Regions from separate parts of the Bacillus sp. M13(2017) genome, predicted to be linked through region 2. Evidence: riboswitches for the same ligand, from Rfam matches in the RefSeq annotation. Region 2 holds a riboswitch; the other holds the start of a gene.

Region 1 (4,871 bases), on a different contig from region 2:
TATGTTGGAAGTAATCATATACTTCTTTTACAATATGCGTTGTATCGAATAGTTCATTTGCATCAATGCCAGCAAGCGGATTACCTGTAATATTCCGCGTTATATCACCACAAGCCCCCGCTGAAGATAACCCAACTCTTGCTAATCTTTTAAAAATATCTGGAATTTGCTGAATTTCTAACCAGTGAAACTGAATCGCCTGTCTCGTCGTAATATCTATTACATCACGTCCATAATCTTCAGCGATAGAAGCAAGTACTTCTGCCTGTGCATTTGTAATAATCCCCGACGGAATATTTACCCGCATCATAAAATAACCAGCTTCTTTCGGTCTTTGTAAATACAAGCCTGCCCATTTAAAGGCATCCCACTCTTCTTTCGGAATAGATTTGAAACCATTTTCCGCATAGTAAGGAATATCATTGAAAATTTCTAAGCCATCTTTTTCTAATTTATTTTTCTCGGTCTGATTTAATTTTTCATTGTTAGCCCATACTTTTTCATAACTCATTGTTTATCCCCCTATATAAAACTACGCTCTTGTAAGTACTTCACGATTTGTTCTGCACATTCTTCAATAGAATATTTGTGCGTTTCTACAATTAATTCCGCTTGCTCTGGCTCTTCATAAGGCGAATCAATACCTGTGAAATCCTTAATATCACCTTTCCTTGCCTTTTTATAAAGTCCTTTCGGATCACGTTTCTCACACTGTTCAATCGGACACTTCACAAAAATTTCAATAAATTCATCTGCCTCTAATAAATCTCTTACTTGTTTGCGGTCTACTCGAAATGGTGAAATAAATGCTGTAAGGACAACTGCTCCTTGATCTACAAATAACTTTGCCACTTCGCCAATACGTCTTATATTTTCCATGCGATCACTTTCAGAAAATCCTAAGTCTTTATTTAAACCGTGGCGAATGTTATCCCCATCCAACACATAATTTCCAATATTCTTTTCAAAAAGTTTACGAGCGACCGCATTCGCTACTGTAGATTTACCCGAAGCTGATAAACCAGTAAACCAAATTACAAAACTATGATGTCCATTCTTCACTCTTCTCTCATCTTTTGAAACCGAAGCTGTGTGCCAAGTAATATTCGTATCCATCTCGTTCTCTCCCTATTCTGTTACTACTTCTTTTTTCAAACCTTTAATTAGCACTTCCACTACTTCTTTACGACTAAATGTACTTGGCGGAATCTCACCGTTTCTTAATAATTCTCTTACTTTCGTACCCGATAAAATAACATGATCTTCTTTTCCGTGCGGACATGTTTTCGTTGAAGCCATCGCTTCACATTTCGTGCAGTAAAAACTATGTTCAAAGAATAGTGGTGTAATTCCTAACTCTTCTATCGTAAAATTTGTGAAGATTTCTTGCGCTTCATACGTTCCGTAATAATCTCCTACTCCAGCATGATCACGCCCTACTATAAAGTGGGTACATCCAAAATTCTTTCTTACTAACGCATGAAATATCGCTTCCCTTGGTCCTGCGTAACGCATGGCAGCAGGAAATACACTTAAAAAGACACGATTTTTCGGATAATAGTTTTGAAGAAGTACTTCATAGCTTTCCATTCTTACATCAGCAGGAATATCATCCGATTTCGTTTCTCCGACGAGCGGATTTAAAAAGAGACCATCTACAATTTCAAGAGCAGATTTTTGAATATACTCATGGGCACGATGTACCGGGTTTCTCGTTTGAAATCCGACCACTGTTTTCCACCCACGTTTTTTAAATGCTTCCCTCGTTTCAATTGGGTCTAAATGATAAGAAGGAAATTGATTATTTTCAAAGCGTTTTGTTAGAATAATAGTTCCTCCAACGTAAACGTTTGGTCGTTCATATAATTTTTTCACTCCTGGATGAGCCTCATCCGTTGTTTTATATACAAGTAACGCTTCTTTTTCTTTATCTGGTACAAAAATATCTTCTATTTGAATGACACCGTATATATTTCCGTTGTTGACAAGCTTTACTTCCTCTCCAGTCTTCAGGCTTTCTGCGACTTTTTCTGTTACCGGTAATGTAATCGGTATACTCCACACACTACCATTTGCTAAACGAAGCGTTTCTACAACTGAATCATAATCTTCCTTCCCTAAAAAACCAGTAAGGGGGCTATATCCACCTATCGCCAATAGTTCTAAATCACTTAACGCAATATTGTCTAATTTAATTTCTTTTTCAATTTGTGATACGTCATATGTCTCATCTATACGGTTTACTAATTCGTTTACTATGCTCATTTTTCTATATCCTCTCTTAGCTTTATTTCAAGATTCATCTTATTGGTAATGAAGACCACATTCAGTTTTCACTTTTCCAGCCCATCTACCATCTCTTGAATCGCCACCATCCCCTACAGGTAACGTACATTTCTCACACCCAATACTTGGATAGCCAACATCATGCAACGGGTTATACGGCAAGCTATGTTTGTATACATATCGCCAAACTTCTTTCCACGTCCAATGAATGAGTGGACAAACTTTAATAGATTGAAAACGATGATCTTGATTTATAAACTTTGTATGCTTACGTGTTTCTGATTGTTCCCTTCTTAAGCCCGATATCCATGCTTTTTCCACGACTAATGATTTTTCTAAAGGTAAAATTTTTCTAATCTTACAACAAAGATTCGGATTGCTCTCCCACAGTTTTTCACCATGCAACTTCGCCTGTTCATCAAGTGTAAGTTCTGGCTGTTTTTCTATAATATTCAATGAAGGAAATCGTTCCCGCACTTTTTGAATTAATTCATACGTTTCTTGAAAATGAACATTTGTATCCAAAAATACAACTTTAGCAGATGGATTTACTTGGTTTATAATGTGCAGCAATACCATACCTTCCACCCCAAAGCTACATGCGTAGACAACCTCATCTTTATATTCTTTATAAGCCCAATTTAATACTGATAACGCGCCTTTTGTTTCATCTTCTTCCGAAAACGAAACAACATTTTCTTCCCACGTTTCATACGTCAACATGTTTTTTCCCCCTGTAAAAGCAAAAAGACGGTTTTAACCTAATGAAAATAGGTTAAAACCGCCTCTAGTTTTTCTAGTCAGCGCTTTTCACTTTAAACGTACTTTTTCACTTTTCTCTAACTGAATTACTTTTCCATCTTGCACAACAATTGTAATTGAACCATATTTCATATCAGCAAGCATCGCTTCAATCTTCTCGGATACTTCATCAAAATGTTCCCGTAAACTCACGCGAACAGCCCCCCTTTTTATTCATAAAAAAAATCTTTCCCATTTCGAAAAGACTGTTCGGTAATATATTTTACCTTATCTTTCAAAATGGATCCCATTTTGCTGGATTTAGCACCTTGCTTTCTATAAGCAGGTTGCCGAGCTTCTTCGGGCCAGTTCCCTCCGCTTCTCTTGATAAGCTTTGTATTTGTATTTTATCACAATTCTGATTTTTTTCAATCCTAGTTTTCCGATATATTTTAATTATTTTATTTTATAAAAAAGGAATTGCCCATTCGAACAACTCCTTTTCCTATTTAGACAAGCTCTTTAATACGTATGCGATCGTTCCCAATAATATTTTCATATGTTTCGCGTTCCACAACTACTTGCGATGTTCCGCCTTTTGCAAAGACAACGGCTGGTCTTCGAATCCGATTGTAATTATTCGCCATCGAGTACCCGTATGCTCCTGTACAGGAAACTGCTAGTAAATCAGAAGCAGCGACTTTCGGTAAATGAATATCCCAAATCAACATGTCTCCACTCTCACAGCATTTCCCGGCAATCGAAACGAGTTCCTCATTCTCATCATTCCCTCGATTCGCTAACATCGCTTCATAACGCGCACTATATAAAGCAGGTCTTAAATTATCTGTCATTCCACCATCGACTGATACATATTTCCGAATACCAGGAATATCTTTCACAGATCCAACTGTATAAATTGTTGTCCCAGCATCACCTACAATGCTACGGCCTGGCTCAATCCATATTTCTGGCAATGGATATTCACATACAGTAAATTGTTCCCTCACTGCACTTGTTACAGCTCGCACATATGTCTCAAGAGTTAATGGTGTATCTGACTCTGTGTAACGTATTCCAAATCCCCCGCCTACATTTAACACTTTTACTACATAGTTTGTTTGCTCTCTCACTTCTTCTAAAAATTGGCGAAGAACTTCAATTGCTCGAACAAAACCAGCTGTTTCAAATATTTGCGATCCAATATGTGAATGGATCCCTAGCACATTATAATTGGATTTTTGTAAAGCAAATCCAATTGCCTGCATTGCTTGACCATTTGAAACACCAAATCCAAATTTCGAATCATCCTGACCTGTTGTAATATATTCATGTGTGTGCGCCTCTACTCCAGGCGTTACACGAATTAATATGTTCACAAATTTCCCATGTTGCATCGCTAAATCGTGTAAAACTTCTAATTCAAAGAAATTATCTACGACAAAACAACCGATATTCGCCTGAAGAGCCATCACTATTTCTTCTTCTGTTTTATTATTTCCATGAAAATGAATACGTGATGCCGGAAATCCTGCTTGGAGCGCAGTATATAATTCTCCCCCAGAAACAACGTCTAATGACATATCCTCTTCACGAGCTAATCGGCACATCTCCATGCACAAGAACGCCTTGCTTGCATATGCTACTTGATAAGAGAAACCACTTTCTTTAAAAGCACGATGAAACGCTCGGCATTTTCCTCGAATAGACTCTTCATCGTATACATAAAGTGGTGTTCCGTATTGCTTTGCTAGCTGCGTCGTATCGCACCCTCCAATTTCTAAGTGTCCTTGCCCATTAATTCGGCTTGTGCCGTGTAAATACATTTAAATTCCTCCCTTATT
Region 2 (8,448 bases):
TCCGATAAAGTCCCATTTTTCAATTTTCGTTTTATCAGGCGTTGGCATTGGAAGTTCAGTTGCTTGTGCAAGAGCTTGTAAGCGGAACTCAGTCAACCAAGCAGCTTCGTTTACTTCGCTTGCGCGTTGACGGATTGTTTCTTGATCGAAAGGTAATGTACCGATTGTCATGTTTATGCTCCTCTCTTACGCTTCTTGCTCTGTTGTTTCGTCTTCAATACCTAATTCTTTTTTAATCCAGTCGTAACCTTCAGCTTCTAGACGTTGTGCAAGCTCAGGACCACCAGATTTAACGATACGACCGTTCATCATAACGTGAACGAAGTCTGGAGTGATGTAGTTTAATAAACGTTGGTAATGCGTAATCATTAGGCAACCGAACTCTTCGCCGCGCATTTCGTTAATACCTTTAGATACAACTTTTAATGCATCGATATCAAGACCTGAGTCGATTTCATCTAAGATTGCGATTTTTGGCTCAATCATCATTAATTGAAGAATTTCGTTACGTTTTTTCTCTCCACCAGAGAAACCTTCGTTTAAGTAACGTTGTGCCATTTCTGGATCCATTTCTAGGAATTCCATGTTTTTATCTAATGTACGGATAAATTTCATAAGAGAAATTTCATCGCCTTCTTCACGACGTGCATTAATTGCAGAACGTAAGAAGTCAGCGTTTGTTACTCCGCTAATTTCACTTGGATATTGCATTGCTAGGAATAGACCCGCTTGTGCGCGCTCATCTACTTCCATTTCTAATACATCTTCACCGTCGATGATGATGCTACCTTCTGTTACTTCATACTTTGGGTGACCCATAATTGCAGAAGATAAAGTTGATTTACCTGTTCCGTTAGGTCCCATAATTGCGTGGATTTCTCCACCTTTTACTTCAAGGTTTACACCCTTTAAAATTTCTTTGCCATCAATTGATACGTGTAAGTCTTTAACCGTTAATGTAGAACCAGCCATCTCAATACCTCCATTAATCCTATATATACATTTTAAAAATTCCTAAAACGTTCATATTCTCATTTTATTCTCATTCTAATTTTATATCAAATAAAATGATATCGCAAACGACGAAAAAAAGTAACCGTTTTTTCACAAATGTATATAAGTATTTCCTTTGCATCTTTCTATGATACACCTTTCTTCTTATTTATATAAAGAAAAAAGGACTGGTAATTTTCCAGTCCTTTCCTTATAATTATTCACTTACCGGAAGTACAGCACCTTTATATTCTTTATTAATAAAATCTTGAATTTCTTTTGAATGTAGCACTTCTACTAGCTCTTTAATTTCTTTTTTCTTCTCATCACCTTTACGAACTGCAATGATGTTTGCATACGGAGAGTCTGCTCCTTCAATCGCAATTGCATCCTTTGTTGGATTTAATTTTGCATCAATTGCATAGTTTGAATTAATAAATAAAGCATCACCTTCATTATTTTCATACAGCTTTGGTGACAATCCAGGCTCTACATCTGTTTTAAACTTTAAGTTTTTCGGATTTTCGACTACATCTTTTACGGTTGCCTTAACAACATCTACACCATCTTTAAGCTTAATCACTCCGCCTTTTTGTAACAATGCTAACATACGGCCTCGCTCCGCTACGTTATTACTCATAATTACTGTTCCGCCATCTGGTAAGTCTTTTAAGCTTTTATATTTCTTAGAATAAATACCCATCGGCTCTAAATGGATTTTTCCTGCGTTTACAATTTTATATCCCTTTTCTTGGATTTCTTTATCTAAGTACGGAATATGCTGGAAGTAGTTCGCATCAATTTCTTTATCCGCTAACGCTTTATTTGGCAGTACATAATCCTGGAACTTTTTAATCTCTAACTTAATACCTTTTTTCTCTAATATTGGCTGTGCCTTCTCTAGAATAACAGCGTGCGGCACGTTAGAGGCTCCAACAACAAGCTTATTCTCTTCTTTTCCTCCGCAAGCAGCTAATGTAAATACAGACAGCGCTGTAACAACTGACAATAAAATCTTTTTCATATGATGTCCCCTTCTCCCCTATAGTTATGTAGTTATAAAAAAGGCTGGCATACACCAGCCTTTTCAGCAATTATTCTTTTACAGGAACAACTGCCCCTTTATATTCTTTATTAATAAAGTCTTCGATTTCTTTAGAATGCAATACTTCTACAAGCTCTTTAATCTCTTTTTTATCTTTATCACCTTTACGAACCACTAATACGTTTGCGTACGGTGAATCATCACCTTCAATTGCAATTGCATCTTTTTCTGGATTTAACTTTGCATCAATTGCATAGTTCGAGTTAATTAAAACAGCGTCGCCTTCTATATTGTTATACACTTGTGGTAACAAACCTGGCTCAATGTCCGTTTTAAACTTTAAGTTTTTCGGGTTATCTGCAATATCTTTTGGAGTTGCACTAACTGGATCTACTCCGTCTTTAATTTTTAAAATGCCTTCTTTTTGTAAAATTGCTAAACCACGTCCATGGTCAGTAACGGAATTACTCATAATGATTGTCGCTCCGTCTGGAAGTTCTTTTAAGCTCTTATATTTTTGAGAATATACACCGATTGGTTCTAAATGAATTTTTCCTGCTATTTCAAAATCATATTTTTTATCTTTAATTTCTTTCTCTAAATACGGAATGTGCTGGAAGTAGTTTGCATCTAAATCCTTATCCGCTAACGATTTATTTGGCAACACGTAATCTTGGAACTTTTTGACTTCTAATTCAATTCCTTTTTTCTCAAGTAACGGTTTTGCTTTTTCTAAAATTTCAGCATGCGGTACGTTAGAAGCACCCACAACAAGTTTCTTTTCATCTTTATCTTTCCCACCACAAGCAGCTAACCCAAAAATTGAAGTTGAAATAAGTGCCGTAAGTAATAATTTTTTCATTTGAAACATCCTCCCGTTTTTTATTACCGTTTATCTATTCGAGTCGTTAAACTATCACCAATCCACTGAATTAAAAATACAACTAGTAATACACAAATTGTCGCAACGATTGTTACATCGTTATTCCCTCTTTGGAATCCTTCTAAGTAAGCAAGTGTTCCAAGGCCACCAGCACCAACAACTCCCGCCATTGCTGTATAGCCTACTAAAGCAATTGTCGTAACAGTAATACCAGATACTAATGCTGGTAACGATTCTGGAATTAACACTTTCAAAATAATTGTGCTTGTTTTCGCTCCCATTGCTTTTGAAGCTTCAATTACACCTTTATCAATTTCGCGAAGTGCGATTTCAACCATTCTCGCGTAGAATGGTGCCGCTCCAATAATTAAAGCTGGCAATGCTGCACTTGCTCCAAGAATTGTTCCAAGAAGAATCTTTGTGAATGGGATTAATAAAATAATTAAAATGATGAATGGTATAGAACGGAATATATTTACGAATGCTCCAATCACCGTATTAATTGATTTGTTTTCCCATAAATTATCTTTCGCTGTCATGAAGAGTAACAATCCTAAAATTAGTCCTAAAACAAATGTCGCAAGAGCTGCGATTGCCGTCATATATAACGTTTCACCAGTTGCTTCTAACATTTGATTCCAATCAACATTTGCGAGTAACTTATCCATGTGCAATCACCTCCAGCTCTACTTGATCTTGATGAATTCCTTCTATTGCTTGCTGGATCGCTATTTCCTCACCATTTAAATGAACAACTAAACTACCGTAAGAACCGTTATTCGTTTGTGCGATATTCCCTTGCAAAATGCTAACTTCTATATCACTGCGTTGCATTAATCGTTGAAGCACTGGTCTTTCTACAGCCTCACCGATAAATTGCAAACGAATTACTTTTCCATCTGGATATTTTTCAATTAAACTTTCAATCGTTTCATTTGTATCTTCAGAATCTGTTAACTGCTGTACAAATCGTTTCGTAATATCTTGCTTCGGATTACGGAATACATCAAGTACTGGACCTGTTTCTACAATCTTTCCTCTCTCCATTACCGCCACTCGGTTACATATCTTTCGAATCACGTGCATCTCATGTGTAATGAGTACAATTGTTAAACCAAGGCGCTTATTAATGTCTAATAGTAAATCCAAAATTTGATCTGTCGTTTCTGGATCAAGAGCTGACGTTGCTTCATCACATAAAAGCACTTGTGGATTGTTAGCTAAAGCTCTTGCAATCCCGACGCGTTGCTTTTGTCCTCCGCTTAGCTGAGATGGGTACGCGTCTCCTCTCCCTTCTAATCCAACAAGATGAATTAATTCATCAACACGTTTTCTTCTCTTCGCTTTATCAACACCTGCAATTTCAAGTGGAAACTCTATATTTTCACGTACAGTTCGTGACCAAAGTAAGTTAAAGTGCTGAAAAATCATTCCGATTTCTTGCCTTGCCTTACGAAGTTCACTTCCTGTAATTGCTGATATAACACGATTGGCAATTGTAATTTGGCCAGAAGTCGGTTTCTCTAACTGATTAAACAATCTAATTAAAGAACTTTTTCCAGCGCCGCTATATCCGATAACACCAAATATTTCGCCTTTTTCTATTTTTAAATTGGCGTTATCTACAGCAGTGACATCACCGCTTTTCGCCTTATATATTTTCTTTACATTCTCTAATAGAATCATGATGTTCACCCCTTTTTTAAATAAAAAGCGCAAGCGACTGTTCTAGCCGCTGAAGCTAGATTTCATAAAGATTTTAGATCGACTCCGCAATTTTTTATGTTTAATGCGCGTAGTCCACCGTTATCACTACCTTTATTATTTGAATGTCCTCCACATTCAAACAATAAAAAAACCTTTCTGCTTTAGAGAAGCAGAAAGGTTTTTATGCGTATATAACAACATTATCCCTCTCTCTCATCTCTCAAAGCATTTGCTTTGCAGGAATTGGCACCATTTCAACATAAGTTGACGGTTGCCGGGCTTCACAGGGCACAGTCCCTCCACCTCTCTTGATAAGAGAAATCAGATTCAATTTTCGTCTGATTTGTAATTTATGAAATTGTCTATATTTTATGAATTGAATTGTATCAATATCTAAACACCATGTCAACAGAAATTTTCGCAAAAAATGAACCTTCAGAATTTTAAGCACCTACTGACATCGGTTTACATATATGAAACATCGATTCGACTAATAGCATCGTTCGATACGTTCCCGAATATTGTACACGTCCATCGTTCATTAACATTTGCAATCGTACATTGCCGTTTACCAATTGTTTTACATCTTCTTCATCTACACAAACGATTTGCTCCGTCCCTATTTCCTCATGTAGCAGTTCTATATAATCTCTTGAAATTTGTAACGAACAACTTTCATCTCCAAAGCGGAAATTAACAGTTTTTTCTTCTTTTCTTAAAAGCGGCTCTAAATGATATTGACCATTAGCGTAATTTACAAATGATTGAAGCAAAGAATATAATTTCACCTTAAATCACATCCTTCATATCACTTTCTATTACATACCATTCCCTCTCACTAAAGAGCAATCCTGTTATTTTCGCTCGACAAATACTGTATCCACCCTGCATCTCGACATATTTCCCAAGAAATATGTCGAGGCGGCAAAAATTTTGCCGCCTACTTTAATTCCGTATATAAATATTCAACCGAATGAAATGCGTATATCTTCTTCATCAGTGTCCCATTTTCAAAAACAAGTAAACAAGGTACACTTTCAATCCCATACTCTTTCGCTAAATGCGGAGCATAATTTAAATCTAACATCCCAATTTTGAGGCCTTCAATTGTCATCTCAACGACTGTTAACATCTTTTTTGCTAATTGGCATGTTCCACACATTGGAGTATATACATATAATACTGTTTTTTCTTCGTTCTCTATTAGGGCTGTAGCTTCGGCTCCTGTCCAATCAATCACTTCTATCATTCCTTACCGTAAATATTCTGTATAAACGTCAATGTCGGCTCCCCATAATACATTTGCTAAGTGTGTAGATGGCGCAGTTGCCACTTCTCGGTACGAGCGATCAATATAGATATGCTCGGCTTGCGGAAATTCTTTTCGAAATTGTTTCCTTAACTTTTCTCCAGCATCATCAGCATCCACTAGCACATACACTTCCTTATCAAAAAACTGATCAACGAGCTCATCCATTTTCGACAAACCAATTGTACCATTTGTACAAACAATTTCCACCGGTTCACGAATAATAGATTCAATCTTTCTTCTATCTGATGTACCTTCTACAATAATGACTTTTTCTACATAAATCATATGTCATCACCCGATCACCATATACTATATAACCTTGAACTTAGTATATAGTATATTCGTTATTTTCATGTTGTTTCCTGTTTATTTTTGCAAAAGAAAAGCGTAAGCGGCTCGTTCAGATTGTGAAGACTTATGAAACCTTACCACAAAACAGTTTTTCTCATAATAGCTTATTTATTTACATATAACTTGACTTTCATTATTTCATACAAAATAAAAAAAGACAGCACAAAGGCTGTCCTTTAGTCGACTAAATTAGTCTTGATTTGTCATTTCTGCATATTTTTCTGCAGTTAATAACTTCTCAACTTGGCTTGCATCAGAAAGTTCAACTTTAACCATCCATGCACCCTCGTATGGAGATTCGTTAACAAGTTCTGGTTGGTCACTTAATTCTTCGTTTACTGCTACAACTTTACCGCTTACAGGTGCGTATAACTCAGAAACTGTTTTAACAGATTCTACGCTTCCGAATGGCTCGTCAGCTTCGATTGTTGCACCTACTTCAGGAAGTTCAACGAATACGATATCGCCTAGCTCACCTTGTGCAAAGTGAGTGATACCGATAACAACTTCATTACCTTCAGTTTTTACCCATTCGTGTTCTTCAGAGTAACGTAAATTATTTGGAATGCTCATGACTGTACCTCCAGTGAATGTATTAATTATGTAAAAATACCTTATTGGTACTTTTTCCACACACTTTCAAACTGCTCTTCGTTAAAACCAAGTGTTACATTCGTTCCATCTGTTACAATTGGACGTTTAATCAACATGCCATCAGATGCTAAAAGCTCGTACATTTCGTCTTCGCTTGCATCTTTCAACTTATCTTTCAGACCAAGTTCACGGTAACGCATTCCACTTGTATTAAAGAATTTTTTTAAGGGTAATTCACTTTTTTCATGTAAATTACGTAAATCTTCTTTTGATGGTGGATTTTCAACAATATGAATCATCTCATATGCTACATCGTTTGCCTCAAACCATTTCTTTGCCTTTTGACATGTGCCACACTTTGGATATGAATAAAATGTTACTGTCATAAATTCACCTACTTTTTTACTAACCTTTACCTTTATCATATAGAAAACGTTTTATTATTTCAAACCATTATTCGCTAAACTTTTACTTATTTCGTGATAATTTTTAATAATCCTGCGAATTTTTCTTATTTTTCCGCCATTTGTTAAGAAAAAAATAAATATATAAATTTTTTTAGATTCTGCACCAAACATATATCTTAAACAAGCGTTTGATTAATTCCCCATTTTTCTTTCTTACGCCTTGAGCTGCATCGGTTTCTTCCTACCGAACATACAGCTTAAACAAACGTTTGATTAATTCTCCATTTTTCTTTCTTAACCCTTAAGTTACATCGGTTTCTTCCTACCGAACATACAGCTTAAACAAACGTTTATTTAAAAAAATAAGAAGCCTCGTTTACAGGCTCCCTCATCATCTATTCAAATAATCTGCGATGGTTTGAAATACGACGATATACATATTATGAATACTTTCTTCTGTATTTCCTCCATTAGATAAACCAATTGCCCATTGTTGCCCTTCACCACTTCCGATATTTGCAAAACCTTGCGTATACATCACATTTACATCTTTTCGTGCACTGTTATACTCTGTCCCTTTTGTAATAAAAATTGAATATGATTTATCTTGTAAACCGATAAAAAACACTGGTTTCTTTAGCGATGAAAATACATTTTTGTACTGCTCTGTTGAGGCTTCTTGAAAGTGATCTTTCATTATTAGAAAACCATCCACTTCCTTAGATTTCTTTTCCAGTGCCTCTAACTTCATTTCCTCAAACTTTACATTCCTAAACGTATCTTTCGGCTTTTCTCCAACAACTCCAATTACGAGTGCTCTTCCGTTATATTCTAATTTCTCTCCTTCTTTATCCTTTGCACACCCAGCACTGACTAGGCATATCAATATAAAAAATAAGAAATACGATAAACGCTTCATATAGCACCCTCCCCTTCTTTTTAGTCAAGTGACAAAAACGTAAGGTTAATTCAAGAAAATGTAAGTAAAATCGATAGCCCAATTCACGTTTCTATATTATAATCAATTGAATTTACTTACATTACTAAACATAGGAGATCAACATGAAGAAATTTAAACTTTCATCTTTTCTTCCGTTAAGTTATATACTTCTACTTGTACTCGTAAGTCCCCTTTACGACGTATTAAATAAATCGA

The links. A riboswitch is a leader RNA that binds a small molecule or an ion and turns the genes downstream of it on or off. The one in region 2 is predicted to bind S-adenosylmethionine.
Region 1: it holds a riboswitch for S-adenosylmethionine, as region 2 does, so the genes downstream of both, CGQ22_RS17500 (YezD family protein) here and CGQ22_RS11250 (methionine ABC transporter ATP-binding protein) in region 2, are expected to answer to the same signal.

What each region holds. Positions count from the first base shown of each region.
Region 1 is NZ_KZ268506.1:145,693-150,563, reverse strand. Features, by position in the region: gene CGQ22_RS17520 (nitrite/sulfite reductase) at 1-511, opposite strand, end outside; gene cysC (adenylyl-sulfate kinase) at 523-1,116, opposite strand; gene sat (sulfate adenylyltransferase) at 1,129-2,265, opposite strand; gene CGQ22_RS17505 (phosphoadenylyl-sulfate reductase) at 2,305-3,009, opposite strand; gene CGQ22_RS17500 (YezD family protein) at 3,097-3,240, opposite strand; SAM riboswitch class I at 3,313-3,421, opposite strand; gene lysA (diaminopimelate decarboxylase) at 3,537-4,853, opposite strand.
Region 2 is NZ_KZ268502.1:405,054-413,501, reverse strand. Features, by position in the region: gene sufD (Fe-S cluster assembly protein SufD) at 1-171, opposite strand, end outside; gene sufC (Fe-S cluster assembly ATPase SufC) at 187-972, opposite strand; gene metQ (methionine ABC transporter substrate-binding lipoprotein MetQ) at 1,211-2,017, opposite strand; gene metQ (methionine ABC transporter substrate-binding lipoprotein MetQ) at 2,088-2,900, opposite strand; gene CGQ22_RS11255 (methionine ABC transporter permease) at 2,924-3,589, opposite strand; gene CGQ22_RS11250 (methionine ABC transporter ATP-binding protein) at 3,582-4,607, opposite strand; SAM riboswitch class I at 4,839-4,946, opposite strand; gene CGQ22_RS11245 (hypothetical protein) at 5,072-5,416, opposite strand; gene CGQ22_RS11240 (thioredoxin family protein) at 5,569-5,877, opposite strand; gene CGQ22_RS11235 (toprim domain-containing protein) at 5,881-6,225, opposite strand; gene gcvH (glycine cleavage system protein GcvH) at 6,481-6,864, opposite strand; gene CGQ22_RS11225 (arsenate reductase family protein) at 6,906-7,271, opposite strand; gene CGQ22_RS11220 (hypothetical protein) at 7,684-8,211, opposite strand; gene CGQ22_RS11215 (phosphatase PAP2 family protein) at 8,355-8,448, shown strand, end outside.